Regions from separate parts of the Leisingera sp. XS_AS12 genome, predicted to be linked through region 1. Evidence: riboswitches for the same ligand, from Rfam matches in the RefSeq annotation. Region 1 holds a riboswitch; each other region holds the start of a gene.

Region 1 (9,865 bases):
CCCTGGCGGATGGCTGCGACGCGGCGCTGGCGCTTCAGGGAAGCGGCGGGCCGTTCGACGGGGCGGTGATCGACATGAACATGCCCGGGCGGGGCGGCTGGGAAACCCTGTCGCAGCTGCGCGCCGCGCAGCCGGGGCTGAGTGCGGTGATGATGAGCGGCTTTGCCATTAGCGCCGCCGATGCGGGCTTTCCGGCGCTGGCGGATGTGCAGGTGCTGGACAAGCCCTTCACCAAGGAACATCTCTACCAGGCGGTGCTTGGCTGACTGGCGAGACGGCCGTCGGCGCGGCTGGGGTCAGATTTCCTTGCGGGCGCGCAGGGCGGCGGAGATGGTGCCGTCGTCAAGGTAGTCCAGCTCGCCGCCGATCGGCACGCCCTGCGCCAGCGAGGTCAGCTTGACCTTCCCCTGCAGCTGGTCGGCGATGTAATGGGCGGTGGTCTGCCCGTCGATGGTGGCGTTCAGCGCCAGGATCACCTCGGTGATGCCTTCGGTGGCCACCCGGTCGATCAGCCGCGGAATGCGCAAATCCTCGGGCCCGACCGCGTCCAGCGCCGACAGGGTGCCGCCGAGCACGTGGTAGCGGCCCTTGAACACCAGCGCGCGCTCCATCGCCCAGAGGTCGGAGACATCCTCGACCACGCAAAGTTCGCCGTTGGCGCGCTCCTCATCGGTGCAGAGCGGGCAGATCTCGGCGGTGCCGATGTTGCCGCAGTTGAGACATTCGCGCGCGGTGGCGGCGACTTCGGCCATGGTTTCGGCCAGCGGCGCCAGCAGCAGGCCGCGCTTGCGGATCAGGTGCAGAACCGCGCGGCGTGCCGAACGCGGCCCGAGGCCCGGCAGTTTGGCCATCAGGGCAATCAGGTCTTCGATGTCGCTGGTCGAGTTGCGGATCATGTGCGCGGGCCTTTGTTCTGCCTCTCATATAGGCTGATGCCGCGGGGGGAGCGCAAGGGCACGGCGGCAAAATGTTCGGCTTTTGTTTGCGCCGGGGGCGGGCCGGGGCAGGCCCGGCACGGGCGGGCCGCGGTCACGGAAAAGGCGGCCCCGTCGGGACCGCCCTTTGCAGAGGTATGGCGCCGTGTTCAGAACGGCAGCTTGATGTCCTTGGGCAGGCCCATGCTTTCGGTCAGCTTGGCCATTTCTTCCTTGGCCTTCTCCGCGGCCTTGGCTTGGGCGTCCTTGATCGCGGCCAGGATCAGGTCCTCGACCACTTCCTTGTCGTCGCCGTTGAAGATCGAGGGGTCGATGTCCAGCCCCTTGAGGTCGCCCTTGGCAGAGGCCGTGGCCTTGACCAGACCCGCGCCGGCCTCGCCGGTGACCATGAGGTTATGCAGCTCTTCCTGCATCTCGGTCATCTTGGTTTGCAGTTCCTGAGCCGATTTCATCATCTTGGCCATGTCGCCAAGACCGCCGAGGCCTTTGAGCATGTGATCTCTCCTGAGAATTCCGGTTTGCCCCGCTAGATACGGGGGCAGGGGCCATGAAACAAGGGGCAGCTTCGCCGCGCTGCCGCGGTCAGCCTTCCTCGAAGGGGTCCCACTCGTCCTCGACCTCGGGCAGGGCTTCGGCGGCCACTTCGGCGGCAAGCTCCTCGGGGGTGCGGATGCGGGTGATCTTGGCCTTCGGGAAGCTTTCCAGCACCGCCTGCACCAGCGGGTGTTCGCTGGCCTTGGCGCGCAGGGCGTTTTCGGCGGCATTCTCGCGCTCGCTGATGGTTTCACCGCCGCCCTCGCTGACGATCGAGAAGAACCAGTTGTAATGGGTCCAGGCCTTCAGCTGCTCGCTGAGGCGCTTGGTCAGGTCGCGCGGTGCATCCTCGGTGAGCTGGAAGGTGATGCGACCGGGCTGATAGGCCACCAGCCGCACGTAGCTTTTGACATATTCCAGCAGCAGGCCGTCGCGGCGGCTGCGGATCAGCTCGACGACATGTTCAAACGTCGGATAGCGGGCCAGAGCGGCATCAACCTGTGGCGCCAAAGCGGCCATGGTGCCGCCGCCGCCATGGGCCATCGGCCCGCCGCCCGGACCGCCCGGACCGGGCTCCGGCTGGCCATAGCCGACCGGGGCGCCCGAGACCGGTGCCCCCGGGGCGCTGCCCATGCCACCCATACCGGCCATCGCGCCACCGCCGGGGCCATTCGGCGGCAGGGGCGGCGGGGTGGCATCTTTCAGCTTGCGCACCAGTTCCTCGGGGGTGGGCAGGTCGGCCACATGGGTCATGCGGATCACCGCCATCTCGGCGGCCATCATCGCGTTGGGGGCGGCGGCCACTTCCTCCAGCGCCTTCAGCAGCAATTGCCACATCCGGCTGAGCACCCGCATGTGCAGGGTTTCGGCCATCGCCAGGCCGCGGGCGCGCTCGTCCGGGCTGACGGTGGGGTCCTCGGCGGCGTCGGGGGTGATCTTGACGACCGAAACCCAGTGGGTGATCTCGGCCAGGTCGCGCAGCACCGCCAGGGGATCGGCGCCTTCGGCATATTGCGCGCTGAGCTCGGTGAGGGCGCCTGCGGCGTCGCCGCGCAGGATCATGTCCATCAGGTCCAGCACCCGGCCGCGGTCGGCCAGGCCCAGCATGGCGCGGACCTGATCGGCGGTGGTCTCGCCCGCCCCGTGGGAGATCGCCTGGTCCAAGAGAGAGGTCGCATCGCGGGCCGAGCCTTCGGCGGCGCGGGTGATCAGCGCCAGCGCGTCATCGGCAATCTCGGCCCCTTCGGCGGTGGCGATCCTGCGCAACAGCGAGATCATCACCTCCGGCTCGATGCGGCGCAGATCAAAGCGCTGGCAGCGCGACAGAACGGTGACCGGCACCTTGCGGATCTCGGTGGTGGCAAAGATGAACTTCACATGCGCCGGCGGCTCCTCCAGCGTCTTCAACAGCGCGTTGAAGGCGGAGGTCGACAGCATGTGGACCTCGTCGATGATGTAGATCTTGTAGCGCGCGGAGGCGGCGCGGTACTGCACCGAGTCGATGATCTCGCGGATGTCGCCGACGCCGGTGCGGGAGGCGGCGTCCATCTCCATCACGTCGACGTGGCGGCCTTCCATGATCGCCACGCAATGTTCGCACTTGCCGCAGGGGTCGGTGGTCGGGCCGCCGGTGCCGTCGACGCCGATGCAGTTCATGCCCTTGGCGATGATCCGCGCGGTGGTGGTCTTCCCGGTGCCGCGGATGCCGGTCATGATGAAGGCCTGGGCGATGCGGTCGGCGGCAAAGGCGTTCTTCAGCGTGCGGACCATGGCGTCCTGGCCGACCAGGTCGGCAAAGGTCTCGGGCCGGTATTTGCGCGCCAGTACCTGGTATTGGGATGGGCCGCTTTCGCTGGGGGTGTCGCTCATGGTGTCTCGTGCCGGATTCGGATTGGTTATGCCGCGTATCGCGCAGGGTATTGGAGCGCGCCCGGTTCGTCCACCGCAGAAGGGCGGCGCGGGGCGGCGGAAAAACCTTTTGGGATTTGCGGCTGGCGCGGCTAGACTCGGTGGTAAGGCCCGGGTGGGATCGGGCGGGGCGCGCGCAGGCAGGGAGGCGCCATGCATTCTGACAAAACCTCTGGGGTGGCGGAGCAGCCGACGCCCGCGCCGATGGCGGCTCACGATCCCGTCAATCTGACCCTTCATGCCCTTTCGGTTGGGGGCGGTCTGCTGGCCCTGTGCAAGCTGCCGGGGAGCGGTGGCGATTATGTCGGTGATCTCGCGCAGATCAACGCGTGGAAGCCGGGGCTGGTGATCTCGATGACAACGGAGGCGGAGCAAGTCGCCGCGGGCGGTGTGCGCCTGGGCGCGGATCTGCAAAGCATGGCCTGTCGCTGGATCCATTTGCCGGTGGCGGACTTCGACACCCCGTCGAGACGGGTGGCCCTGAAATGGCCGACCGCCAGCCGCAAGGCGCGGCGCGCGCTGGCCGGAGGCGGTCGGGTGCTGGTGCATTGCAAGGGCGGCTGCGGGCGCTCTGGCATGGCGGTGCTGCGGCTGATGATCGAAGCCGGAGAGCTGCCGGCGCAGGCGCTGGCGCGACTGCGCAGCTTGCGCCCCTGCGCGGTGGAGACCCAGGCCCAGATGGAATGGGCCTATGCCGGTCGCATGCGGCTGCGGCGCCCCAGCTGAAGACGTGCAGCAGCCGGGGGCGGACCGCCAACGGCGCAGGTCGCGGGCGGGGTAGCGGGGGGGCGGAGGGCGTCAGCCGAGCGAAACCTGCGTTGCGGCTTGTGCGTGGGCGGGGTTCGGGATCGCCTCGATCAGGGCGCAGGGGCGCGCCGTTGCGGTGGTGGCAGCAAAGCCACTGTCGCCGGGGCTGAACATGGCATCGGCAAAACGGTCAAGCCCGGCCCGCGAGGTCTGGGCCTCGACACCGCAGTAGATGCGGATCCTGTCATGGCTGGCGGCGAATTGCGCCGGGCAGGACTTGGGGCAGCCGTCCAGCACGGTGTTGCCGGTGATTTCAAAATCCTCCTGCGTCAGCGGACGCGCCTGCGTCAACGCCGCCGCCAGCCGGGTGATCATGCGTTCCGCTGCCGGGCAGGGACGGCCCAGGTCGGGACAGTCGGTGGCCGTGTAGCCGTGGGTCTGGTCGCTCCAAATCATCAATGCGCCCTCCGCGCGTGGCGGGGCAGAGGGGCAGGGGGAGAAGCGGTGCCAGTCCGCCCGTCGCCGGGCAACCGCAGCCGTCAGACCCTGCCCGGACGCCCCGTCCGGGTTCGAGTTTCACATGTGATGGCAGGTCTCCTGACTTGCGGGTCGATGCTGATCCGGTCCTTCCCGGCCCGAGGGCCAGTGGATTGTCCGGGGTCGCTCGCCGCTTACAGTTGCGGGGGCAGTTGCGGACTTGTCCGGCCTGAGGCCGGACGCACCGCATTCCCTTTTCATCCCGGCCACGATCCGTCGCGGCGCGGGAACCATCCCCTTAGCGGTAGCGGCTGCTGACCCGGCGCGTCAATCGCAAATCCGCATCCGCCACCGGAGGAACGGAGCGTAAGGCGACCGCGCGGCGGCCGCAGGTCTGCCTGCAATGGTCTTGCCACGCGGGCGTCAGCCGGGGTTGTCGGGCGATGCGATCAGGCGGTGCTCTTCAGCCGCGCCTCGGTCAGGCCCGCGTAATCGGCCAGGCGCAGTTTGAAGCGACGGTTGAGGTTGTTGCGCGCCAGTTTCAGAGACTGCAGCAGCAACCGTCCGGTCAGGGTGCTTGCCTCCAGTTTCAGCCAGACCGAGAGGCGGGTGCGCTGGGGGGACAGGGCCACCAGCTCCACCTCCATGCGGCCATCCAGGCCGCTGCCACCGCCGGTGATGGTCATGCCGGTCACCGGCGAATAGTCGGCCAGGACCAGCCGGGCCTGACGCTGCTTGCCGCGGAAGGCAAAATTCAGATCCCAGGTCAGCCCCGCCTCGGGGTGGGCAGGATCGCCGGTGCGCTGCACCTCGATGCTGCGGCGCAGGGCGGAGCGTTCCATCATTTCAAAGTCGGAGATCGCCCCAAAAACGTCCGCAATGGGTGCTTCGATATCTTCGTTGCCTTTGAATTCCATGCTCGCCTGCCTGTCCCGAATGTCTGATGTGCGTGCCTGTTGTACCCCGTGCGGTGACAGGGGGGAGCGTGCCTCTCGCGCTGGACACAAATATGCGCTCTAGTCCAGCGTGTCCGCAAGCCAGTTCTTGAGCAGAAAATGCGCAATTGCGCCTTTTCGGGCCGGTTTGATCAACGGGTGTTCGCCGGCAAAGGCCGCCATCATCTCCTGGCGGCTGACCCAGAGCGCGTCTTCGATCTCGGCCGGGTCGATGGTGATGTCGCGGCTCAGCGCGGTGCCGGCGCAGCCGAACATCAGCGACATCGGAAAGGCCCAGGGCTGGGAGGCAAGGTAGCTGACCGCGCCGACCTCCACGCCGGTCTCCTCCAGCACCTCGCGCCGGACGGCGGCTTCCAGCGTCTCGCCCGGTTCGACAAAACCGGCCAGCAGCGAATACATCCCCTCGGGCCAGCCGGGCGAGCGGCCAAGGAGCACGCTGTCGCCATGGTTGATGAGCATGATGACCACCGGATCGGTGCGCGGGAAATGCGGCGCCTTGCAGGCAGGGCACAGCCGTTGCCAGCCCGCCTGCGCGATGACGCTGGGCGCGCCGCAGCAGGCGCAGAACCCGTGGCTGCGGTGCCAGGCCAGAAGCGCCTTTGCCGTGGCGGCCAATTCGGCTTCCAGCGGCGTGAGCATGGTCATGATGCGGCGCAGTTCGGCGAAGACGTGGCCCTGCGGCAGTTCCGGGTGTTGCTGTTCGCTGGCGTCGCTGAAGGCCTCGAGCGACGCTGCGTCCAGATCCGCGGGCTGCCAGTCGCCAAGGTCGCAGGCAAAGCGCGGTGCGCCTTGCGATGTCAGGCCGAGGAACAGGGCCGTGTCGCGCAGGGGGGTGACAAGCGGGTGATCGGGGGCCGTCAGGGCAAGCCCCTGTGGCGGTGCCTCTGCCTGTGGGCGCCGGGCCAGCGGTTTGCCGCGCCACAGCAGCAGCACGGCTGCATCGGCTGCGCGCCAGGCTGCGTCCAGCGCTGCAGCGTCGGTGCGCAGATGGGCGGCGCGGTTCAGCGCACCGCCACCGAAAGTCACCTGTTCTGCATGTTTCATGGCGGTCTCCCGATGCATCTTGCGGTTTCCTTGCCAGCCCGGTTGGCCGGGAGCCAGCCATGTTGCGCGATCCGGGCTTGCCTGTCACTGCAACGCAACACCGCCCGATCGGAACAAGGCGCGCGCGGGGCAAGAAGGCAGGGTGCAAAATGTCTTTGGCGGCAGAGCATGTCACGGCGGCGCTCAGAAAAATGTCGCAGCACTCAAAAGGTGCCTTTGCAAATCGTTAAAACGCTGATTCAAATGGGGCGGAGAAACACGCGGTAAAGCGTAGCCTACAGAAGCGGACCCTAAGTGCCGACACGGGAGCAGACATGACGGTTGCGGTGGACAAGCCCCCCGCCCGGACCTCCGGGCGGCTGCGCGTGCTCGCCACGACGGATCTGCACTGTCACCTGCTGGGGCACGACTATTATGCCGACCGGGCCGATCCGGCCGTCGGGCTGTCGCGCGTGGCCAGCCTGATCGCCGAGGAGCGCGCCGAAGCCGCGGCGCGCGGCGAGGCCTGTCTGCTGGTCGACAATGGCGACGGTTTCCAGGGCGCGCCGCTCGGCGATATCGAGCCGGGCAGCACCCGGCCGCATCCGCTGGCGGTGGCCTTTGACGTGCTGGGGTATGACGCGGTCGGGCTGGGCAACCACGACTTTGATATCGGGCTGGAGCGGTTGTCGCGGGTGCTGGCAGACGTGCGCTGCCCGGTGCTGTGTTCGAACCTGCGGGCGGCCCGGCCCGGGCTGCACCTGCCTTTTGGGGAGGCCGCGATCCTGGAGCGGCAATTGGACAGCTGTCCCGATCTGCCGCCTGTGCGCATCGGGTTGCTGTCGGTGCTGCCACCGCAGACGCTGGTCTGGGGTGGTCGCGGGCTGCAGGGGCAGCTGCGCGCCACCGGGATCGTCGATACCGCGGCCGAGCAGGCCTGGCGCCTGAAGACGGAAGGCTGCGATGTGGTGCTGGCGCTGGCCCATACCGGGCTTGGCGATGACGGCGGAGCGCTTTCGGCGGGCGGCGGCGACAGTACGGAAAATGCGCTGGAGCAGCTGGCGGCCTTGCCGCCGATCGATGCGCTGGTGGGCGGCCATACCCATCTGACGCTGCCGGATCCGGCGCATCCGCTGGACAAGCCGGTGGTGATGCCCGGTGCTCATGGCTCGCACCTGGGCGTGCTCGACCTCGACCTGCGGTACGGGGACGGGGGCTGGCGGCTGGTCTCGGGACAGGCGCGGTTGCGGCCGGTGGCCTGCAAGGGCAATGCCGGCGCGATCCAGTCGCTGGCCGCGGAATCCCCCGAGCTGGTGGCGGCGCTGTCGCAGGACCATCAGCGCACCCAGGAGCGCATGCGGCAGCCTGCCGGTTCCTCGGACGTGGCGATGCATTCCTATTTCACCTTCTTTGCGCCGGACCGCGGTCTGGCGCTGGTCGCGGCGGCGCAGGCAGCGGCGGTTCGGCCGCTGCTGGCGCAAAGTGCCGCGGGAGAGCTGCCGCTGCTGTCAGCGGTGGCACCCTGCAAGTTCGGCGGTCGCGCCGGGCCGCAGTTCTACACCGATATTTCCGCCGGGGACCTGAGCGCCCGCAATATCGCCGATTTGCAGATCTTCCCCAATGAGTTGCGCGTGGTGACCGTGAGCGGCGGCCAGTTGCTGGACTGGTTGGAGATGTCGGCGGGGCTGTTCAACCGGCTGACACCCGGGCGCAGTGGTCAGCTGCTGGCGGATCCGGCCCGCGCGGGGCACAATTTCGACGTGATGTTCGGGTTGCAGTACCGCATCGATCCGTCGCAACCGCCCCGGTTCTCGGCCACCGGAGAGCGCATCAACCCGCAGGCCCGGCGCATTCGCGAGCTGCGGTGGCGCGGTCATCCGGTGGATCCCGAACAGAAGTTCGCGGTTGCCGCCAACAGCTACCGGGTGCGGGGCGGCGGCAGTTTCCGGATGTTGCACGAGGCCGAGGAACTGTCCCTGCCGCCGCTGCTGATCCGGGACGCGGTGCGTGATTACCTGCAGGGGCGGCTGAAGACCGACCCGCTGGAGGCTGCGCCCTACCCGTGGAAGCTGGCGTCCCTGCCGGGCGCGCGCGCAGTTGCGGTGACCGGTCCGGGCGCGGCGCGCCACCTGGCAGAACTGCCTGCCGGTCTGGCGGTGCCACGGGGGTTCAATGAGCAGGGATTCTGGGAACTGGAGCTACATCTCTAGTCCTGTCCGGCGGGTGTGCAGCTGCCCTTGTCATTCCGGATCATGCCCCTTATATCGGGATTCGAGAGGTTGGCGCGGGCAAGCGCCTCGCCAACCTGGTCAGGTCCGGAAGGAAGCAGCCACAACGAGCCCCGCTTGGGTCGATGTCCAGCCTCTCACTTTAACTCCCCCCCTCGAAAAGTATCCGCCCGACATGGGCATGCGACAGTCATTTCGGTGTGCCAGAGCGGCCGCGTCGCTAGAACGGCGGTATGGCCTGCACGAGGTTGCTGCCCGCGCGGACGCAGGCAGGGAGGCTGACTTGAACGGTGTTTGAAGCCGTAGCGCGACCGGGGGCGACTGCCGAAATCGTGGCGTCAGAACCGGCCGTGGTTGGCCGGGTAGACGCCCAGAACCTCGACGTTGGTGGTGAAATACTTCAGCTCATCCATCGCCAGCTGCACATTGGGATCTTCGGGGTGGCCTTCGATATCGGCATAGAACTGGGTCGCCGTGAAGGAGCCGTCGACCATGTAGCTTTCCAGCTTGGTCATGTTGATGCCGTTGGTGGCAAAGCCGCCCATCGCCTTGTAGAGCGCGGCGGGAATATTGCGGACCTGGAACACGAAGCTGGTGATCATGCTGTGGGTGCCGCGACGGCGGTAATCCGGTTCCGGCGCCATGATCAGGAAGCGGGTCGTGTTGTCGCCATTGTCCTCGATGTGGCGCGCCAGCACCTCCAGCCCGTAGATTTCGCCGGCCAGTTCGCTGGCCAGGGCCGCCACGTGCTTGTCGCCGGCTTCGGCCACGTCACGGGCCGCGCGGGCGTTGTCGGGGCTGACCCGGCCCTGGATGCCGTGTTCGCGCAGGAAGGTGCCGCATTGCGGCAGCAGCACCAGGTGCGATTTCGCCTCGCGGATGTCTTCCAGCTTGGCCCCCGGCACGCCCAGCACGTTGATGTGCACCCGCACGAAGGCCTCGTCGATGATGTGCAGCCCGCTGTGGGGCAGCAGGCGGTGAATGTCGGCCACCCGCCCGTAGGTCGAGTTCTCGACCGGCAGCATCGCCTGTTCCGCCTCGCCGCTCTTGACCGCTG
Region 2 (9,865 bases), on a different contig from region 1:
CGACAGCCGCGCCGCCTTTGTCCTGGACCAGAGCGGCAAGGCGGCGGATCTCGGCCTCATCCGTTGTCGACATTTCGAGCCAGATCTTTCCCGGGCCGACTTCCTGCAGCATTTCATCCATGACGGCAGCGGAGGCGCTGGGCGAGGGCAGGCAGGTTATCACCACGTCGCTTTGACGCATCAGCGCCACAGGGGTCTGCGCCGTACCTGCTCCGCGGGCCGCGAAATCGTCCATCAATTCCGCCTTTTGGTCCATCACAGTGAGGTCGAAGCCGTTGCGCAGGAGACTACCGGCCAGTTTGCCTCCCACATTGCCGAGGCCGATGAATCCAACTTTCATGTCGTGCTCCCATACGCTGATGCCATCTGGCGCAAGGGTGCCAAGTTTTCAGGACTGAGAGAAGCGATGGATTCGCATGCTCAGGGTCCCTTCTTGTTGTATCAGGAGAACGCGCCAGGTGAGCCACAGCGGACTGTGGCCCTCTGCAGCGCATTCAAGTCGCGCGGGGCAACAGGACGACGTTCAGGTCGGCTCTAACCCGAGAAAGCTGCGCATCCGGCTCGCCTGGCATGCCGCCATATCCCTGCCAGTCACGGCGGCAACACCTGCCTGGCGGGCCATACGCAGCAACTCGGTTTCTTCCGGCTCTGTCAGGGCGTCTGCCACACAAAGCGCATTTAAAATCAGGTCCCGCGTGAAGGGGGGCGGGGCGATGGCGGGACTTCCAGCAGGGGACGCATTGACGACGATGTCTGCCTTGGCCGGGAGAGAGGTGGCAACCGGAACGTTCAGAACCAGGGAAAGTTTCTCCGTCAGATTCGACGCCTGCACGGGATCAATGTCGATGACGGCGATGCTGTAAGCGCCACGTTGTGCAGCCTCGATCGCGATAGCGCCACCCGCTGCGCCAGCACCGCATATCACGACGGCGCTATGTGCGATGCTGATGCCCTTGTGCTCGATCGCATCCAGCATGCCGTGGCCGTCAAGCATTTCTCCGATCAGATCACCGGTATCCGTCAGGCGGAAGGTATTTGCCACGCCAAGACTGCGCGCGGTTTCGGAGAGACGGTCACACATCTGCGCGAGCGCGGCCTTGTGGGGAGTGGTGCTGAGGAACCCCGGCACGTTCCGTGCCTGCCTTGCCCATGCAAGGAACGGCTCAAGCCCGGTGGCTGGAAGGTCGAGGGGAACGCAGATCGCGTCCTGACCTCTATCCTGAAAAACTGCGTTCCATAACGCAGGGGTTGCTACCTGTGCCACGGGATCTCCCAGGATTGGGATCACCTGTGTCGCGCTCCGGTTCGTCTTCATTTTGCTCCCCCCTGCGATCACAGGACGTCTATTGACGGCTGCTGTTGAACGATTCTAATAATGTTACACATTTTTGGGATCAAGTAACGAAAGGGGCGGTGGAGCGTGTTCGGTCGCAAGCCTCAGAAGACAAATTCGCAGACCGTGGTTTCGGTTGTCGCGGCATCGCTGCGCCGGGACATCGCCTTTGGCGATCTTGCTCCGGATTCCAAACTGAAGATCGAAGCGCTGCGCAGCCGCTATGGTGGGTCGAACCATTCCGTGCGCGAAGCGCTGACGCAGCTGGCCTCGGAAGGGCTCGTGGAGGCGACGGCGCAGCGGGGGTTCCGGGTGGCATCGGCCACGCAGGCGGATCTTCAGGATATCATCAAGCTGCGTGCCGAACTGGAGCCGCTGGCCCTGAAGTGGTCGTTGCAAAATTCTGACATCGCTTGGGAAGGGAGGCTGGTTGCCGCGCTGCATGCGACCGAACGCGCAACCGAAAGCCTGCTGCAAGATCCCGATGGTGCCGTGATGATGTGGGACGAAGCGGCGAGGGAGTTGCACCAGGAGGCGGTGTCGGCCTGTGGTTCGCCGCGGATGATCCGCGTGCTTGGCCAGCTTTATGATCAATCCCGGCGCTTTCGCCTGGCGGCGCTGCGCGAAGGGCGCTGCGATCCGCGTGAGCTGAGCCGACTGCGCAGCGGCATGGTCGCGGCCATTCTTGCAAAGGATGCCGACACTGCAACCGAGCATCTTATCCGCGATATCCGGCATGAGCTGGACGCGTCGCAAGCTCGGGGAAATGGCAACACGTGAAAAGCTGCGCCCCGTCCGGGGCGCAAACTTCAGAGGAGGAGGAACTCAGATGAAAACTCTTACCAGGCGCGCCACGCTGGCCGCCCTTGGCGGTGCACTGGCGACACCCTATCTGGTGCGCTCGGCGCGGGCCGGAACCGCGGTGAACCTTGGCGCGCTGCGCTTTGTCAGCCACGCGCCCAGCTACATCGCCTATGAGCGGGGCTACTTCAAAGAGGCCGGGCTGGACGTCAGTTTTGACTTTTTCGAGGCTGCGCAGCCGATGGCAGTCGCCATTGCCTCGGGCGATACCGACTATGCGATGACCGCGATTTCGGGCGGTCTGATCTCGCTGGCCGACAAGGGCGTTGCCAAGGTGATCGGCGGCGCGCTGTCGGAGGAGAAAGGCATTTCCGGCCAGAAGATCCTCGCCTCCAACGCGGCCTATGAGGCGGGCCTGCAAAGCCCCGCGGACCTGGACGGCAAGACGTTCGGCATGACCCAGGCAGGCTCGTCCTTCCACTACATGGGCTCGCGCATTGCCGCGGCAGAGAACGCCAAGCTGAAGTTCAAACCGCTGCAGAAGACCGGCGCGGTGATTGGCGCCATCAAGTCCGGCCAGATCGACGCCTGGTCGATCGTGCCGCATATTGCCAAGCCGCTGGCCGATGCCGGTGCCGTCAAGATCATCGGCGAGGTTGCGGACTACATCCCCGATTACCAGGTGACGACGGTCTTCACCTCGGCGCAGAACGCGGCCAATGAAACCGAGCAGACCCGCGCTTTCCTCGCGGCGCTGGCCCGCGGTGCGGATGATTTCAACGCCGCGCTGGTCGACAAAACCGCAGAGCAGGACGAGCAGGACGCCATCATCGCGTTGCTGGCCGCGCATATCTATCCCGACCGCGCGCTGGAAGACGCCCGCGGGCCGATCGTGAACGGTGCGATGCGCATCAATCCGGGCCTGTCGCTGAACCGTACGTCGGTCAAGGACCAGCTCGACTGGTTCAAATCGGAAGGTCTGGTGAAATCCAGCGTCGAATACGAGACGCTGGTGGACGAGAGCTACGTCGAAGCCCGCGCCTGATCCCAATTGTCCGGCTGCCCGCCCAAGGGCGGCCGGACGCCCTGCCATCGGAAGTATCTATGGAACTCAGACTCGAAGGGGTCTCGCATCGCTATGGCGATGTCGAGGTGATCCGCAATATTGACCTCTCCATCCCGAAGGGGCGCATTGTCTGCATCGTCGGCCCCTCCGGCTGCGGCAAGTCCACCCTGCTGCGCTTCCTCGGCGGGCTGGAACGCCCCACCGAAGGGGTGGTCAGCCAGGTCGGCCAGCCGCCAAGCGACAGCATCAACCCGTTGACCTATGTGTTCCAGGATTTTGCGCTGTTGCCGTGGCGCACCGTGGAAGGGAACATCTCGCTGATCCTCTCCGACCACGGCGTGCCGACAAAGCGGGCCAATGCGATCATCGAGGACGTTCTGGCGCGCACCAAGCTGAGCGATTTCCGCAAGGCGCTGCCCAAGCAACTGTCCGGCGGCATGAAGCAGCGGGTGGCGATCGCCCGCGCACTGGCGGTGAATCCCGCGGTGCTCTTGATGGATGAGCCGCTGTCGGCGCTCGACAGCCAGACCCGCGAACTGCTGATGGATGATCTGGTGGATCTGTGGACCAAATCGCCCTTCACCGCGGTCTATGTGACCCACAACCTGGCCGAGGCGGTGCGCCTCGGGCATCAGGTTGTCGTGCTGTCGCGCCGTCCCGGGGCTATCAACGAGGTGATCGAGATCGACACCCCGCTTGCAGAGCGTCGCGCCAACGACCCTGAACTGGAACGCACCCAGCAGCATCTTTGGGCGCTGATGCGCGCCGAGGCTGAGGCTGCAGATATGGAATTGATCGATGACTGACAGCGCAACCGAGACCTCAGACGTCCGCCCGGTGGAATTCCGGGGCGGCGGTTTCCGTCCGTCATCGCCCCGCTGGGTGGGGTTGGTTGTGTTTATCGTTCTGATTTCCTTGCTGGAATGGGGAACGCGCGCGGGCTTTATCTCTTCGCTGACGGTGCCGCGCCCGTCGGACGTATTTCTGACATTGTGGGATCTGGCCGCATCCGGCGCCTTGTGGACCAACCTGGCCCCGTCGCTGATGAGGCTTCTGGTCGGCGGCAGCATCGGTGCCGTTGCCGGTATCACCGTAGGCGTGATGATTGGCCTGTTTTCGTTTGTTCGGGCCGGGCTCGTCCCCCTTGTGGCGGCGATATTCCCGATCCCCAAGATCGCCCTGCTCCCGCTGTTCGTGATCTGGTTCGGCATTGACGAGGCGTCGAAATACGCGCTGATCGCCTTTGGCACCTTCACACCTACCGTTGTTGCCACCTATGGCGCGGTCGACAACGTCGACCGGTCGCTGATCCGGATGGGCCAGAGCTTTGGCCTGCGCTGGTCGACGGTGGTGCTGCGGATCGTGCTGCCCGGTGCCATGCCCGGCATCCTGTCGGGGCTGCGTGTCAGCTTGGCCATCGCGATCATCTTGCTGGTGGCGGCGGAAATGCTGGGCGCCGAACATGGCATCGGCGCCTACATCCTGCAGGCCGGATCGCTGTACGACCTTGAACGTTTGTTTGCCGGGGTGACGATCCTGTCGCTGCTGGGGGTGCTGCTGTCTACCACCGTCGGGCTGGTGGAAAAGCACGTTCTGGGTTGGCGGACATGAGCCGGAAGACCGAGAGTGATTATGATGTGGTCGTGGCCGGTGGGGGCGCTGCCGGCATCGGGGCGGCGCTCGGCGCTGCCCGCGCAGGCGGCAAGGTATGCCTGGTGGAAAAATACGGCTTTCTCGGCGGCGCGGCGACCACGTCGCAGGTTCTGGCCTACTGCGGATTTTTCCAGCAAGGGCCTGAGCCGGTAAAAGCCGTCGGTGGGGCCGGGGATCTGGTTTTGGCGGCCATGCGGGCCTGCGGAATGAATACCGAGGCCCATAATTCCGAAACCACGGGCAACTGGATCATCCTGTTGAACCCCGAGATCGCAAAGCTGGCGTTCGACCGGGTGCTTGCCGATCACGGCGTTGATGTGCTGCTGCACTCTCGTGTCGCCGCCGCAACCAGAACGGCTGACCGCATAGAGGCTGTAACCGTCGCCGGGATGGAGGGCCGCCGAAGGATCATCGCTGAGGGCTTTGTCGATGCGACTGGCGACGGCAATCTGTCCCTCGTGTCTGGCATCACAATGCGTGAGGGCGACATGAACGGCCAGTTGCAGGCCGTCTCTGCCCCGATCCGGATTTCCGGGTTGGATCCGCGGGTCCCCTTTGACAGGTCGGCGATCAAGGCGGCCATCCAGCGTTACAACAAGACCGGCGCCTATCCGATCCGCCGCGAGGATGGCGGCATCTATACGCGCATTCCCGGCACTGGCGACATGTGGTGGATGATCATTGACCTGGCGCTGCCCGACCTCACGTCCGCCAGTTTTACGCGGGCGGAGCGGTGCGCGCGGGAGATGGCGAATGACTATGTGCAGATGTTGCGCGATCACGTGCCGGGGTTCGAGCATTGCTTCTTGGCCCAGTCTGGTCCGCAGATCGGCATTCGTGAAAGCAGGCACCCTGCCACGCGGTATGAGATGACGGCCGAGGATCTCGCCTGCGGGCGGCAACGCTCCGACAGCATCGCCCGGGCGGCGTGGCCCGCAGAGTTGCACGGTGAAGCCGGCAAGCCGGTCTACCACCCGGTTGGCGGGCATGGTTACGCCTCGGTTCCACTGGACAGTCTGCGGGCGCGCGGCCTCGACAATCTGTTTGTGTCTGGCCGCGTCATCGGGGCCGATCCTGTCGCTTATGGCTCGGTCCGTGTCATGGGGACGGCTTTTGCCACCGGGGAAGCCGCAGGCATCGCCGCAACAATGGCAACCGTAGACGGGGAGCGCGTTGGCGCGCAGGTGCGCCGCCTCGGGGGGCTGACCTGATCATGTTCCGACGCATCCTCCCTGCTCGAAGGGCTTGGTTGCGTGGCGACATATAGCGGTTGACAGGGCAGGCCGATTTGAGCAGACAAAAATCGATGGTTCCCGGCCGAGTATGGCAATGGGATGAAAAGGGAATCTGGTGCGGGCTGAGCGGCCCAAGTCCAGAACTGCCCCCGCAACTGTGAGCGGAGAGTACCCCGTCAGAACCACTGGATCCGGCGGATCCGGGAAGGGACGGCACGCTTTGATCCGCAAGTCAGGAGACCTGCCATCGGTAAACCGTAACCAATCGGGCGGAGGGCCCGTGGAGGAAGAGATGACAGTGTCCCCAGCGCTTCGCGCCAGCGCCTGCCTGCCTCCGCTTGAGAGGCTTGCATGGACGCCCGAATTTATCTGATCTCCGCTTCGTATGTCAGCCAATCCCGCTTTCAGGCCCTGGCCGAAGGGCTGGCGGCAGCGGCGCCCAGTGCGGCGGTGGCGGTCCGGCTCGAAGCCAGCGGCGAGGGGCTTTGGCGGGCGCTGGACGATATGACCGCGTTGGGAGCGACGCGGATCGAACTGCGTCCGGTTGGCCTCCCGTTTTCGCAGAGCATAGAGGCCTGGCTGCCCGGCGCAGTGGGGGCCTGGCTGGCGCGCCAGACCGGGACACGCCCGAAGGTTCTGCTGGCTGAGGCCCCGCAAGCTGACACCTCGGTCCTTGGCCATGTTGCGCGGGCTGAGGTGCCGCTGACGGAGGTGGAACCGAGACCAGACGGCGAATTGGGCAAAGGCTGGAACAGTCCTCCGCCCCATCGTCACCACCTGCTGGTCTGCACTGGACCGCGCTGCCATCTGAAGGATGCACCCGACCTGTTGGCGGCGCTGAAGGCCGAGTTGGGCCGCATGCAGTTGGCCTCTGACTGTCTTGTGACCGCGGCCGGCTGCCTGTTTCCCTGCAACAACGGGCCTGTGATCGTGCACTATCCAAAAGGGGATTGGTACCGGGTCCGCGATCTGGCGGATGTGCGCAGCCTGGTGGCCCGGGTTCTTTGCGCGGGGGATGTTCCGCAGTCCCTGCTTATTCATCAATCAGGAGAAACCCATGAATTTGCTTAGAGTTCTGATGCCGCTGTGCCTTGTTGCGGCCGCCGGTGCGGCGCAGGCCGATCCGGTGACCGTTCAAAGTTGTGGGAGCTCCTATACTTACGAAACGCCGCCGAAGCGGGCCATTACCTTGAACCAGCAGGCCACCGAGGTGATGCTGGCACTCGGTCTGCAGGACGCCATGGTCGGCACCGCCTATCTCGACGACGAGATCCCGGACCAGTGGCGGGATGCATTCGACAGCGTCCCCGTTCTGGCCGAGAAATATCCGGCTGCAGAAATCGTGCTGACCCAAGAGCCCGACTTCCTGTTCGCAGGCTTTGCCTCTGCCTTCTCGGAAGACAATTTGGGATCGGTGCAGAAGTGGCACGACTTGGGCGTGGGGACCTATCTGGTGGATGCGTCGTGCAGGTCTGCGCACCCTCAGGACGTGCCGCTGACCATTGCGCCGATCCTGCGCGACATCGAAGTGATTGGCGACATTTTCGGCGTTCAGGATCGCGCGGATGCGCTGATCGCCGAGACCAGGGCGCGCATCGAAGCGGTGCAGAACAATCCCGCGGGCGGCGGGCGCAGCGCCTTTATCTATGACAGTGGCACCGACACGCCGTTCTCGATCGGTTGCTGCGGCGGCCCGGCACTGGTCGCCAAAACCGCCGGGTTGACCAGCATCAGTGCGGACGTCGAAGGCGCCTGGGTTGATCTGGCCTGGGAACGCGTGGTCGAGGCCGACCCGGATGTGATCCTGCTGATCGAGGCAGGCTGGTCCTCGGCGCAGGAGAAACGGGAGTATCTGGAAAACGATCCCGTGCTGTCGCAGCTGACGGCGGTGCAGAACGGGCGTTTCGTGGTGGTGCCGTTTTCCGAGACATTGCTGGGCATGCGCTTTGCCGACGGAGTTGAAAACCTGAACGCGCAGCTGGCGGCGTTGCGCTGAATGCAGGCCCGCTTCTCGCTTCTGTTTCCGGCAGCCTTGGTAGCGATGGTCCTGGCAGCCGTCGCCGGGGTGTTGTGGGGCACGGCCGACATCGGCTGGGCGGACCGCCTTGCGATCCTGAGCCGGAGCGAGGACGCACCGCGCGGCCTGTCGCTGATCGTGTGGCAATGGCGCATCCCGCGGGTGCTGGCCGTCGGGCTGATCGGCGCGGGATTGTCGCTGGCCGGTGCGCTGATGCAGACAGCGCTGCGCAACCCGATGGCGGATCCCTACCTGATGGGGCTCTCCTCGGGGGCGTCGGCGGCAGCGGTGGCGGCGATCATCTGGCTGCCCGCGGCGGTCACCGACCGGCTGGGAGTGCCGCTGATCGCCTTCCTCGGAGCGGCGGCCGCTTTTGCGCTGACCATGGGGTTGTCCCAGCGGCGGGGGCAACCGATGGATCCGCTGATCGTGGTGCTGGCGGGAGTAGCCGTCTCGCTGATGTTCCAGTCGCTGACGGCCTTCTTCCTCTATATTGGCGACCCGCATGCGACCCGCAACGCGATGGGCTGGCTGATGGGCACCGCTGCCGGAACAGAATGGCAGGAGGTGCCGCTGCTGGCGGTAGCGGTGGTGGCGCTGGGGCTCATGTTCCTGACCCAAGCCAATGCGCTGGACGCAACGCTGCTGGGAGAAGAGCGCGCACAGGCGCTGGGCATCCGCACCGCGCGGCTGCGGGCGATGATCTTCGTGGCGACCGTGCTGTTGACCGGGCTGGCGGTGGCGGTGGCGGGGATCGTCGGCTTTGTCGGCCTCATCGTGCCGCATATGGCGCGGCTGCTGGTCGGCGCGCGCCACCGGGTTCTGCTGCCGATCACCATGGTGCTGGGGGCGACGGTGCTGATTGCGGTTGACCTCTTGTGCCGGGTGCTGCTTGCTCCGGAGGAGCTTCCGCTGGGCGTACTGCTGGCCCTGTTCGCGGCGCCGCCGTTCATCATCATCCTGAGAGGGCTGCGCCGTGCCGTCTGAGTTCGCGCTGGAAATCAACAATCTGACGGTAGAGATCGCGGGCGCTGCCTACGTGCGCGATGTGTCTTTGGCAGTGCCCGAGGGGCAGATCCACGGGCTGCTGGGGCCGAACGGCGCGGGCAAGACAACGCTGTTGCGCAGTCTTTACCGCGCGGTGGCACCGACGGCGGGGCAGATCCGGGCGCAGGGCCGGGCAATCGGCGATCATGCCCATCACGAATGGGCCCGCAAGCTGGGCGCGCTGGTGCAGAGCGCAGGCTTGCTGGACGGGCTGACGCCGCGTGACATTGTCGAGATCGGCCTGTCGGTGCTGGAGCTGCCGCACGGCGAATTCGACCGCCGGCGCCAGGACGCGCTGGAGCTTGCGGGCCTTGCGGACAAGCAGGATCAGCCCGCGGGCAAGCTGTCGGGCGGCGAGCTGCAGCGCTGCTATTTCGCCCAGCTTCTGGCCTGTGATCCGGAAATATATGTGCTGGACGAGCCGACCAACCACCTGGACCTGCATTACCAGCTGGCACTGCTGGACGAGGTCCGGCGCCGCGGCCGCACCGTGCTGATGACGATGCATGACCTGAACCTGGCGGTGCGCTACTGCGATCATGTCTACCTGATGGCGGGCGGGCGCATTGTCGAACACGGCCGCCCGCTGGAGGTTCTGAACCGGCAGAACCTGATGACCCATTACCTGGTGGACGGCCAGTTCCACGGCAATGTGCTGTCCATCACCGGCCCGATCCACCAGCAGTCGCAGCGGCGACGGGCCTGACGCAGAC
Region 3 (9,865 bases), on a different contig from region 1:
CGCGCTGCTGGAGCAGCTCGAACTCCCACCCGAGCTGCACCTGAACTCGATCCGGCATTTGGCAACGCGCCGGGACGGTACAGTGGCCTTTGCCATGCAGTGGCAGGGAGACCGGGGTGAGTTGGTGCCGACAGCCGGGCTGCATCGCCCCGGCGCACCGGTCAAGCTGCTGGCCGACGGTGATCCACGGGTCATGAACCTCAACGGATACGGCGGATCGATCGCCTTTTCGGCGGACGGAGCGCAGGTCGCGGTCACCTCGCCCCGCGGAGGGGTGGTGCAGCTGATGTCGAGCGACAGCGGGGCGATTCTGCGGGAAGAACGCATGGCGGACGTCTGCGGCATCGCTCGATTGGGGACCGCGTTTGCTGCCAGCACCGGCAACGGCCAATTTCTTCACATAACCGAACACGGCAGTGAGCCGCTGCAACGCACCGATCTGGCCTGGGACAACCATCTGATCGCGCTCGGCTGACATTTCTCCTATTGCAGCAAGCAAAGGCGCGTCCCGATCGGGCGCGCCTTTTCGTTTCAATTGAGCAGTCCTGCAAAACGAAATCGGCACGTGACTCTTCAGGCGCGATACGCTAAGGAATCACCCCGAAAGGAAAGCAAATGGATGCCTCCAGTCGTCAAAACGAAATCATCGCGCTGCTGAACCAGCAAGATCGCGTCGAGGTCGAGGATCTGGCGCAGCGCTTTGGAGTGTCCTTGCAGACCGTCCGCGCGGACTTGCGAGATCTTTCGGCGCGCGGCGCGCTGTCACGGGTGCATGGTGGTGCCGTGCGCATCAGCTCCGCTGCCAGCCAGGACTACGCCGACCGCCGCCGCCTGAACGCAGGCGGCAAACAGGCGATGGCGACCTTGGCTGCAGAGTTGATCCCGGACAACTGCTCGATCAGCCTCAACATCGGCACGTCTACCGAGCAGGTCGCCCGCGCCCTCTCGGGTCACCGCGGACTAACCATTCTTTCCAACAACATAAACATTATCAATATGATGATGGGCGGTCAGGCCAAGGATCTGATCCTGGCTGGCGGCACGGTACGACAAAGCGACGGCGCCATCGTCGGCGAAGACGCGGTAGCGTTCATCGCCCGCTACAAGGTGGATTTCGCCGTCATAGGCGCCTCGGCCCTGGATGCCGACGGCGCGGTGATGGACCACGACCCGCGCGAGGTGTCCGTGGCCCGTGCCATCCTCAAAAACGCCCGTCAGCGGGTTCTGGTCTGCGACGGCAGCAAGTTCGAGCGCTCCGCACCGGTGCGGATCTGCGACCTGTCAGACCTCGACGTGGTAATCACCGACCGCCCCGTACCCGCGGAATTTGCCGAGGCCGCGCAGGCCGCAGGCACCCGTATCCTGACCGCCGGACAAAACGAAAGCAGCGAAAATGACTGACACCCCTGTTACAGACCTGTTCATCATCGGCGGCGGCATCAATGGCTGCGGCATTGCCCGCGATGCCGCCGGGCGCGGATTGTCGGTGACGCTGGCAGAGATGAAGGATCTCGGCTGGGCCACCTCCTCCGCCTCGACCAAGCTGTTCCACGGGGGGCTGCGCTACCTGGAGTATTTCGAGTTCCGCCTGGTGCGCGAGGCGCTGATCGAGCGCGAGGTGCTGTTGAAGGCAATGCCGCACATCTCCTGGCCGATGCGCTTTGTGCTGCCGTTTCACAAGGACATGCGGTTTGACAGCGAAACACCGACCTCGAAACTGCTGACGACCTTCATGCCCTGGATGAAAGGCCGCCGCCCGGCCTGGCTGATCCGGCTCGGGCTGTTCCTGTACGACTCCTTGGGCAAACGCGGCATCCTGCCCGGCACCGCCAAGCTGGACCTGACCCGGGACGAGGCGGGCAAGGTGCTGAAGGACAAGTTCAAGACCGCCTTCGAGTACTCCGACTGCTGGGTCGAGGACGCCCGGCTGGTGGTGCTGAACGCCCGCGACGCGCAGGCGCGCGGTGCGCAGATCCTGACCCGCACCGAAGTGCTGTCGGCAGAACGCCATTCCGAACACTGGGTGATCCGCACCCGCGATCACGCCAGCGGCAAGGAGCAGGAGCACCGCGCCAAGATGCTGGTCAACGCTGGCGGGCCGTGGGTTGCGGATGTGCTGCATCAGAAACTGGGCCAGAACAGCCGCGAAAACGTCCGCCTGGTGCGCGGCAGCCACATCGTCGTGCCGAAACTGTTCGATCACGGGCGTTGCTATTTCTTCCAAGGCACCGACGGGCGGATCATCTTCGCCATTCCTTACGAGCAGGATTTCACCCTGATCGGCACCACCGACGCCGACCACCCGGATCCCGATACCGCCCCTGAATGCACCCCCGAAGAGCAGCAGTATCTTGCTGATTTCGCATCTGAATACTTTGAGAAGCCGGTGACGCGGGACGACATTGTCTGGACCTACTCCGGGGTGCGCCCGCTGTATGATAACGGCGCCAGCTCCGCCACCGCGGCGACCCGCGAATATGTGCTGACGCTGGATCAGGCACAGGCGCCGCTGCTGAACGTCTTTGGCGGCAAGATCACCACCTACCGCAAGCTGGCAGAGGCGGCGCTGGCCAAGATCGGCGAGGCATTTCCGCAGCTCCCCGATGATTGGACCGCGGGCGTGGCGCTGCCCGGCGGCGATTTTGCAGTGACGGATGTCGAGAAGCTGACTGCGAAATTGGCGGCGGACTACCCCTTCCTGACGCCCTACTGGGCGGGCCGGATGATCCGCGCCTATGGCACCGAGGCTTGGGAAGTGCTGGGCGATGCCAAGACCGCCGGAGATCTGGGCGAGGACTTCGGCGCAACGATCACCGCGCGGGAGCTCGACTGGGCGATTGCCCGCGAATGGGTGCGCGCAGGCGACGATTTCCTGTGGCGGCGCACCAAGCTGGGCCTGAGGCTGGATGAAACCCAGCGCGCGGCGGTGGATACCTATATCCAAGGCAAGGCAGCTCAGCTCGCCGCATAAAAGTGTTTTGCCCGGCGGCACCGCAGGACTGCGCCTGCCTGCCCCTCCGGCAGGCGCAGTCGCGCCCACCAAGGCAGGCTACGCGCTCAGCTTAAAACTCAACGCCCTTCTGCGCCTTCACCCCGGCGCGGAACGGGTGCTTGATCTGGCCCATCTCGGTCACCAGATCGGCGATCTCGATCAGCTCTTCCTTGGCGTTGCGCCCCGTCAGCACCACATGGGTCATCGGCGGCTTCTTCTCCACCAGGAACTCCAGCACCTCTTCCAGGTCCAGATATTCATAGCGCAGTGCGATGTTGATCTCGTCCAGCAGCACCATGGTGTTGCGCTCGTCCAGGATCATCTCCTTGGCCTTCTCCCAGCCCTTTTGCGCGGCGGCAATGTCGCGGGCCTTGTCCTGGGTCTCCCAAGTGAAGCCCTCGCCCATCGCATAGAACTGGCAGAGATCGCTGAAGTTCTCCTCGATCAGCGTGCGCTCGCCGGTCTGCCAGGCGCCCTTGATGAACTGCACCACGGCACAGGGCATCTTGTGGGCGATGCAGCGCATGATCATGCCAAAGCCGGACGAGGACTTGCCCTTGCCCGGCCCGGTGTGGACAATGATCAGCCCCTTCTCGCCGTCCTTGGTTTTCATCATCCGGTCGCGCGCGGCCTTTTTCTTGGCCATCTTGGACGCGTGACGGGCGGCTTCTTCTTCTGAAATGCCGGTTTCAGACTTTTCGCTCATGGGGGCTCTCCAGCTGTTTGGCGCAAGTCTTGACAAAGAAGGGCGCGATAGCGCAAGGGGGTTTCGCTGGTTCCTGCAATTGCAGGCGAAGAGGGAATGTGACAGCGGCCACTGACGGCCCAAGCACAGCCGCCCCCGCGACCGTGACCGGATGAGGCCGCCATGCCACTGGGACAGCCCGGGAAGGCAGGATGGCCGACAGGGCGAACGCCCTGGCATCCGCAAGCCGGGAGACCTGCCAGCGTGTGAGAGATCAACGGGCGGGCGGGGTGTTCCGCGACCGGGTGAGAGGCAGGCAGACCGCCGCCCCTTTTCGGCCATCCCGCATGCCTGCAACGACAGGAGACGTGCCTTTGGCTGACGAACAGGCGCCCACCGCCGCCCCGAAAGACCCGGTCACCCTGACCGTGTGCCTGACCTGCCGCACCGAGGGCGCCGACCCGGAGGCCACCCGTCCCGGCGCCATCCTGCACGCTGCCCTGAAAGAAGCGGGCATGCCCGAGGGCGTCACCCTGCGCGGTGTGAAATGCCTGTCGGCCTGCTCGCGCGGCTGCTCTGTGGCGCTGACCGGCGGCGAGGCGCGCTGGAGCTACATCTACGGCGACATGGACCCGGACCAGCACGTGCCCGAAATCCTTGCAGGCGCCGCCGCCTATGCCGCCACCGCCGACGGGCTGGTGCCCTGGCGCGAGCGCCCCACCGTCTTCCGCAAACAATCCGTCGCCCGCATCCCGCCGGCCGCCTTTCCTTCTGAGGAGTAATTCATGAGCGATCTCAACAAGATCCCCGTCACCGTCATCACCGGCTTTCTGGGTGCGGGCAAGACCACGCTGATCCGCCACCTGATGCAGAACCCGCAGGGCAAGCGTCTTGCCGTGGTGGTGAATGAATTCGGCACCGCCGGTGTGGACGGCGATATCCTGAAATCCTGCGCCGACGACAACTGCCCGGCGGAAAACATCATGGAGCTCGCCAACGGCTGCATCTGCTGCACCGTGGCGGATGACTTCATCCCCACCATCGAACAGCTGATGGCACTGCCGGAAAAACCCGATCACATCGTGATCGAAACCTCCGGTCTGGCGCTGCCCAAGCCGCTCTTGAAGGCCTTCGACTGGCCCGCGATCCGCTCCCGCATCACCGTTGACGGGGTGATCGCGCTGGCCGATGCCGAGGCCGTCGCCAAAGGCCAGTTCGCGCCGGATCTGGACGCCGTGCAGGCCCAGCGCGAGGCGGATGACAGCCTCGACCACGAAACCCCGCTGTCCGAGGTGTTCGAGGACCAGATCTCCTGCGCCGACATTGTGCTTTTGTCCAAGGCCGATCTGGCCGGCGACGCAGGCGTCGAAAAGGCCCGCGCGGTGATCGAGGCCGAGGCGCCGCGCAAGCTGCCGATCCTGCCGATGAGCGAAGGCGTGATCGATCCGCGCATCATCCTGGGTCTCGGTGCGGCGGCCGAGGACGATCTCGATGCCCGCCCGAGCCACCACGACGGCCACCACGACCATGAGCATGACGATTTTGAAAGCATCGTGGTCGAAATGGGCGAAGTCTCCGACCCGGAAGCGCTGCAGAATGCCATCGTGAAACTCGCCCGCGAACGGAACATCCTGCGCGTCAAAGGCTATGTCGCGGTCGAGGGAAAGCCGATGCGGATGTTGGTTCAGGCCGTGGGTGAGCGTTTGCGCGCCCAGTACGACCAACCCTGGGGGGCGCAGCCGCGCAAGACCGCCCTGGTGGTCATTGCCGAGCATGACAACATCGACGAACAGGCGATCCGCGCCGAGCTGGGGGCCTGATAGCAATGGAAGCGAAGTGCCAGATTTCGAGCGTCTCGGCCCGGCGGCACGCCGGGCAGCGCCCGTCCGGCCCCCCACGGGGCGGGCGCTTCGCTTCCCGCCCCGCCGGGCCGGGCGCTGCCCTCAGCGCTTTGAAGCACCACTCGGGAAAGGCCTGACCCATGCACGTCGTCTTCCGCGAAAGCCACGGCCTTGACGAGACCGACACGCCGCAGGATCTCGGCCAGACGCCTGCGGACCTTGTGGTGCTGTCCTTCTCCGACAGCGACCTCGGGGCTTTTGCGGCGGGGTGGCACCGTGCGGACGGCAAGCTGCCGACTTTGCGCCTTGCCAACCTGGTGGCGCTGAAGCACCCGCTGTCGGTCGACGTCTACGCGGAACAGACGCTGGAGGGCGCCAAGGGCATCCTCGTCCGGCTGATCGGCGGCGAAAGCTATTGGTCCTACGGCCTCGCCACGCTGCAGGATCTCGCCCGCCGCAAGGGGATTGCGCTGGCCGTACTGCCCGCCGACGGGCGCGAGGACGCGCGGCTGGATGCCCTGTCCACCCTGCCCGTTTCCACCCTGCGACGGCTGCAAGCCCTGTGTGATACGGGCGGCGCAGTGGCGGCGCAGGCCGCACTCGCCCAGCTGTCGCTGGCGGCAGGGCTGTATGCCGGGCCGGTTCTGGGCCTCAAATCCATGCCGGACCACGGGTTTTATGACCCGGACAAGGGCGTGCTGGCGGACCTTCCGCCGCAGGACAAGCCGCTGGTTCTGGTGAGCTTCTACCGCTCCTACCTCACTGCTGCCGACACCGCCCCGGTGGATGCGCTGATCGCGGAACTGCGCGCCCGCGGCTATGCGGCATTCGGCGCCTTTGCCGCCAGTCTCAAGGCGCCGACGGCAGCCGATTGGCTGCGTGAAAAGCTGCCCGCGCTGACCCCCGCCGCGATCATCAATGCGACGGCTTTCTCGGCCCAAGGCACCGACGGCAGCGCCTCGCCGCTGTCGACAACCGGCTGCCCGGTGTTCCAGGTCGCCCTCTCCACCGCGCGCAAGAAGGACTGGCGCGAGGCCGACCGCGGTCTCTCCCCTGCCGACCTTGCCATGCACGTGGTCCTGCCCGAGGTGGACGGCCGCATCTTTACAGGCGTGGTCAGTTTCAAATCGCCGGGCAAGAAAGACCCGGAGCTGCAATATTCCCGCTTCGCCCACCGCGCCGATGCCGACCGCATCAAATCCGCCGTCGACCGCGTCGAAGGCTGGCTGCGGCTGGCAAAGCTGCCGAACGCCGACAAGCGTCTTGCGCTGATCCTCTCCACCTACCCCGGCCGCGACCACAACCTGGCCCATGCCGTCGGCCTCGACGCGCTGGCCTCCTGCGACGAAATCCTGCACGAGCTCTCCGCCCAAGGCTACGCCGTCGAAGCCCTCGAAAACACTGGCCTGCGGCTGATGGAGGAGACGCTGAGCGTCCCCCTTGCTGACTACAAAGCTGCGCTCGCCACCCTGCCGCAAGACCTGCAGGACACGCTGGCCGAGGCCTGGGGCCGCCCGGAAGAAGATCCCGATTGCCGCGATGACGCCTTTCACTTCAAGGCCCTGCGCGCAGGCAACGCCCTCGTCGCGCTTCAACCCGAGCGGGGCGAGGTGAAAACCCGCGTCGACGATTACCACGACCTGGACCGCACCCCGCGCCACGCCTATGTGGCCTTTTACCTGTGGCTGCGCGGCCAGACGGACGCACTCATCCACATCGGGGCGCATGGCACGCTGGAATGGTTGCCCGGCAAGGCGGTGGCGCTCTCCGGCCTCTGTTGGCCCGAGGTGCTGACCGGGCCGCTACCGGTGATCTACCCCTTCATCGTGAACGACCCGGGCGAGGCCGCGCAGGCCAAGCGCCGCATCGGCGCTGTCACCATCGGGCACCTGCCACCGCCGCTTGCCCAAACGAATCTTCCCGAGGGCATGGCCCGGTTGGAAAGCCTGCTGGATGAATACTCTACCGCCGACGGGCTGGACCCGGCCCGCCGCGACCGGCTGATCGACGACATTCGCGCCGAGGCGCAAGGCACCGGCGTCGAGGCCGATCTGGGCCTGACACCCGACACCTCCCCGGCGGAAGCAATCACCCGCATCGACGCCTTTGTCTGCGACATCAAGGAAAGCCAGTACGGCGAAGGCCTGCATATCTTCGGCACCGGCCAGTGCGGGGCTGAGGAACGCGCCGGGCTGATGGCCGCACTGGACGGCAAGATCGTCACCCCCGGCCCCTCCGGCTCGCCCTTTCGCGGCCGCGAGGATGTGATCCCGACTGGGCGCAACCTCTTTACCACCGACCCGCGGGCGGTGCCGTCGCGGGCGGCGCATGCGCAAGGGGTCAAGCTGGCGGAAGAGCTGCTGCGCCGCCACCTTCAGGACCACGGCGACTGGCCCAAGGGGCTGGTGATCGACCTCTGGGGCTCGGCCACCATGCGCACCGCGGGAGAGGAATTTGCCATGGCCCTGCATCTTGCAGGGCTCGCGCCCAAATGGGATGAAGGCTCCGAGCGGGTGTCGGGCTTCGAGGTTTTGCCGCTGTCGATGCTGAACCGGCCGCGCATCGACGTGACCCTGCGCGTCTCCGGCCTGTTCCGCGATGTCTTTCCGGGCCTTGCGCAGATGTTCGAAACCGCCGCCGCCGCATTGGCCGCGCGCGAGGAAACTGCGGCCGACAACCCCTATCTGACCGAGACACCGCGCGTCTTCGGCCCCAAGCCCGGCCAATACGGCCTGTCGATGACCCCGCATCTGGACGACTACACCGATGAAGCGCGACAGGCCGCGGGTGAGGCCTGGCTCAACGCCTCCTCGCACGCCATCGACGCCAAGGGCGCAATCACCGATGCCCGCGACGCCTTGGAAACCCGCCTGCAAAGCGCCGACAGTTTCGTACATCTGCAGGACCTGCCGGAGACGGACCTGCTCGTCGCGTCTGACTACGCCGCGCATGAGGCAGGATTTGCCGCCGCCATGGCCCGCATCGGCCAGGCCGCGCCCGCGCTCTATCACCTCGACGCGACCCGACCCGACAAGCCGCAGGCGCGTTCCTTGGGCGAGGAAATCGCACGTGTCACCCGCGCCCGCGCCGCCAATCCGGACTGGGCCACCTCGATGATGTCACACGGCTTCCGCGGCGCCGCCGAGATCGCGGCAACGCTCGACCATATGGCGGCCTTCGCGCATCTTGCGCAGGTGGTGCAGCCGCATCTTTTCGACCTCTATTTCGAGGCCACCCTGGGGCGCGAGGACCTGGTCGACTTCATGCAGCGCGAAAACCCGGCCGCCCTCCAGGCCATGCGGGACCGTTTCCGGGCGCTGCACGATGCCGGTCTCTGGACCACCCGGCGCAACTCCATCATGGCAGCCCTGGAGGGCGCGGCATGAGCGGGTCCGCCGCCCCCAAGGTCTATGGTTGGTGCCCCGGCGCCCTTCGGCCGATGATGTCCGGCGACGGGCTGGTGGTGCGTATCCGCGCGCCGCTGGGCAGGCTGTCCACAACGCAGGCGGAGGGCGTAGCAGAACTTGCGCAGACCTTCGGCAATGGTCTTCTGGACATCTCCGCCCGCGCGAACCTGCAGCTGCGTGGCATCCGCGAAGACAGTTTTGAGGACCTGATTGCAGGCCTGCGCCCCCTTGGCCTTGTTGACATCGATGCCGCAGCCGAAGCCCGCCGCAATATCCTGCTTGCCCCGTTCTGGCAGGAAGACGACGATACCCACGCCATCGCCTCGGCCCTCAGCGCCGCGCTGACGGCGGCAACCGGGCTGACCCTGCCCGGCAAATTCGGCTTTGCCATCGACTGCGGCGCGGCCCCGGTGCTGCAGGACTGCGCCGCCGACATCCGCATCGAGCGCGGCCCTGCCGGGCTGATCCTGCGCGCGGATGGGGCCACGACTGGCAAGGCCGTCACACGTGAATCGGCCGCTGCCGAGGCTCTCGCGCTGGCACGCTGGTTCCTCGATCAGGGCGGCGCGCCGGAGGGTCGCGGCAGGATGCACCGCCTCATCGCGCGCCGCGGGCCGCCGCCTTCGCATGGCGCGTTGGCGCTCCAGCGCCCGTTTGCCGCCACACCGGGCCACACGCCCGCGGGGACGCTTGCTGCTTTGGAGTTCGGGCAGATGCCCGCCGCGACGCTCGCCGAACTGGCCACGCACGGCGAGATCCGCGTCACGCCCTGGCGGATGCTGTTGATCGAAGGCGCGCGCGACCTGCCGCCCCTGCCCGGCCTGATCCTGGACGCCACGGATCCGCGCCTGCAGGTGACCGCCTGCACCGGAGCGCCCGGTTGCCTGCAGGCGCTCTCCGCAACCCGCGATCTGGCGCGTGATCTTGCGCCACAACTCCC

What was found. Region 1 has a riboswitch for cobalamin ahead of AB9K35_RS19775 (hypothetical protein). Riboswitches for the same ligand answer to the same signal wherever they lie in the genome.
Positions count from the first base shown of each region.
Region 2: linked by a shared signal. The riboswitch ahead of AB9K35_RS06630 (ferredoxin) and the one ahead of AB9K35_RS19775 (hypothetical protein) in region 1 are both predicted to bind cobalamin.
Region 3: linked by a shared signal. The riboswitch ahead of AB9K35_RS08665 (DUF1636 family protein) and the one ahead of AB9K35_RS19775 (hypothetical protein) in region 1 are both predicted to bind cobalamin.

Region 1 is NZ_JBGFGM010000121.1:86,405-96,269, reverse strand. Features, by position in the region: gene AB9K35_RS19800 (response regulator) at 1-266, shown strand, start outside; gene recR (recombination mediator RecR) at 297-896, opposite strand; gene AB9K35_RS19790 (YbaB/EbfC family nucleoid-associated protein) at 1,085-1,429, opposite strand; gene AB9K35_RS19785 (DNA polymerase III subunit gamma/tau) at 1,518-3,338, opposite strand; gene AB9K35_RS19780 (protein-tyrosine phosphatase family protein) at 3,582-4,103, shown strand; gene AB9K35_RS19775 (hypothetical protein) at 4,176-4,580, opposite strand; cobalamin riboswitch at 4,694-4,911, opposite strand; gene AB9K35_RS19770 (SRPBCC family protein) at 5,051-5,518, opposite strand; gene nudC (NAD(+) diphosphatase) at 5,618-6,601, opposite strand; gene AB9K35_RS19760 (5'-nucleotidase C-terminal domain-containing protein) at 6,916-8,790, shown strand; RNA gene ffs (signal recognition particle sRNA small type) at 8,853-8,951, shown strand; gene AB9K35_RS19750 (prephenate dehydratase) at 9,147-9,865, opposite strand, start outside.
Region 2 is NZ_JBGFGM010000079.1:9,209-19,073, forward strand. Features, by position in the region: gene AB9K35_RS06595 (NAD(P)-dependent oxidoreductase) at 1-340, opposite strand, end outside; gene AB9K35_RS06600 (shikimate dehydrogenase) at 524-1,315, opposite strand; gene AB9K35_RS06605 (GntR family transcriptional regulator) at 1,421-2,113, shown strand; gene AB9K35_RS06610 (ABC transporter substrate-binding protein) at 2,163-3,179, shown strand; gene AB9K35_RS06615 (ABC transporter ATP-binding protein) at 3,239-4,006, shown strand; gene AB9K35_RS06620 (ABC transporter permease) at 3,999-4,811, shown strand; gene AB9K35_RS06625 (FAD-dependent oxidoreductase) at 4,808-6,064, shown strand; cobalamin riboswitch at 6,144-6,352, shown strand; gene AB9K35_RS06630 (ferredoxin) at 6,440-7,159, shown strand; gene AB9K35_RS06635 (ABC transporter substrate-binding protein) at 7,146-8,084, shown strand; gene AB9K35_RS06640 (FecCD family ABC transporter permease) at 8,085-9,092, shown strand; gene AB9K35_RS06645 (ABC transporter ATP-binding protein) at 9,082-9,858, shown strand.
Region 3 is NZ_JBGFGM010000087.1:59,113-68,977, forward strand. Features, by position in the region: gene AB9K35_RS08645 (DUF1513 domain-containing protein) at 1-475, shown strand, start outside; gene AB9K35_RS08650 (DeoR/GlpR family DNA-binding transcription regulator) at 616-1,401, shown strand; gene glpD (glycerol-3-phosphate dehydrogenase) at 1,394-2,971, shown strand; gene cobO (cob(I)yrinic acid a,c-diamide adenosyltransferase) at 3,063-3,698, opposite strand; cobalamin riboswitch at 3,749-3,956, shown strand; gene AB9K35_RS08665 (DUF1636 family protein) at 4,052-4,459, shown strand; gene cobW (cobalamin biosynthesis protein CobW) at 4,463-5,497, shown strand; gene cobN (cobaltochelatase subunit CobN) at 5,659-8,904, shown strand; gene cobG (precorrin-3B synthase) at 8,901-9,865, shown strand, end outside.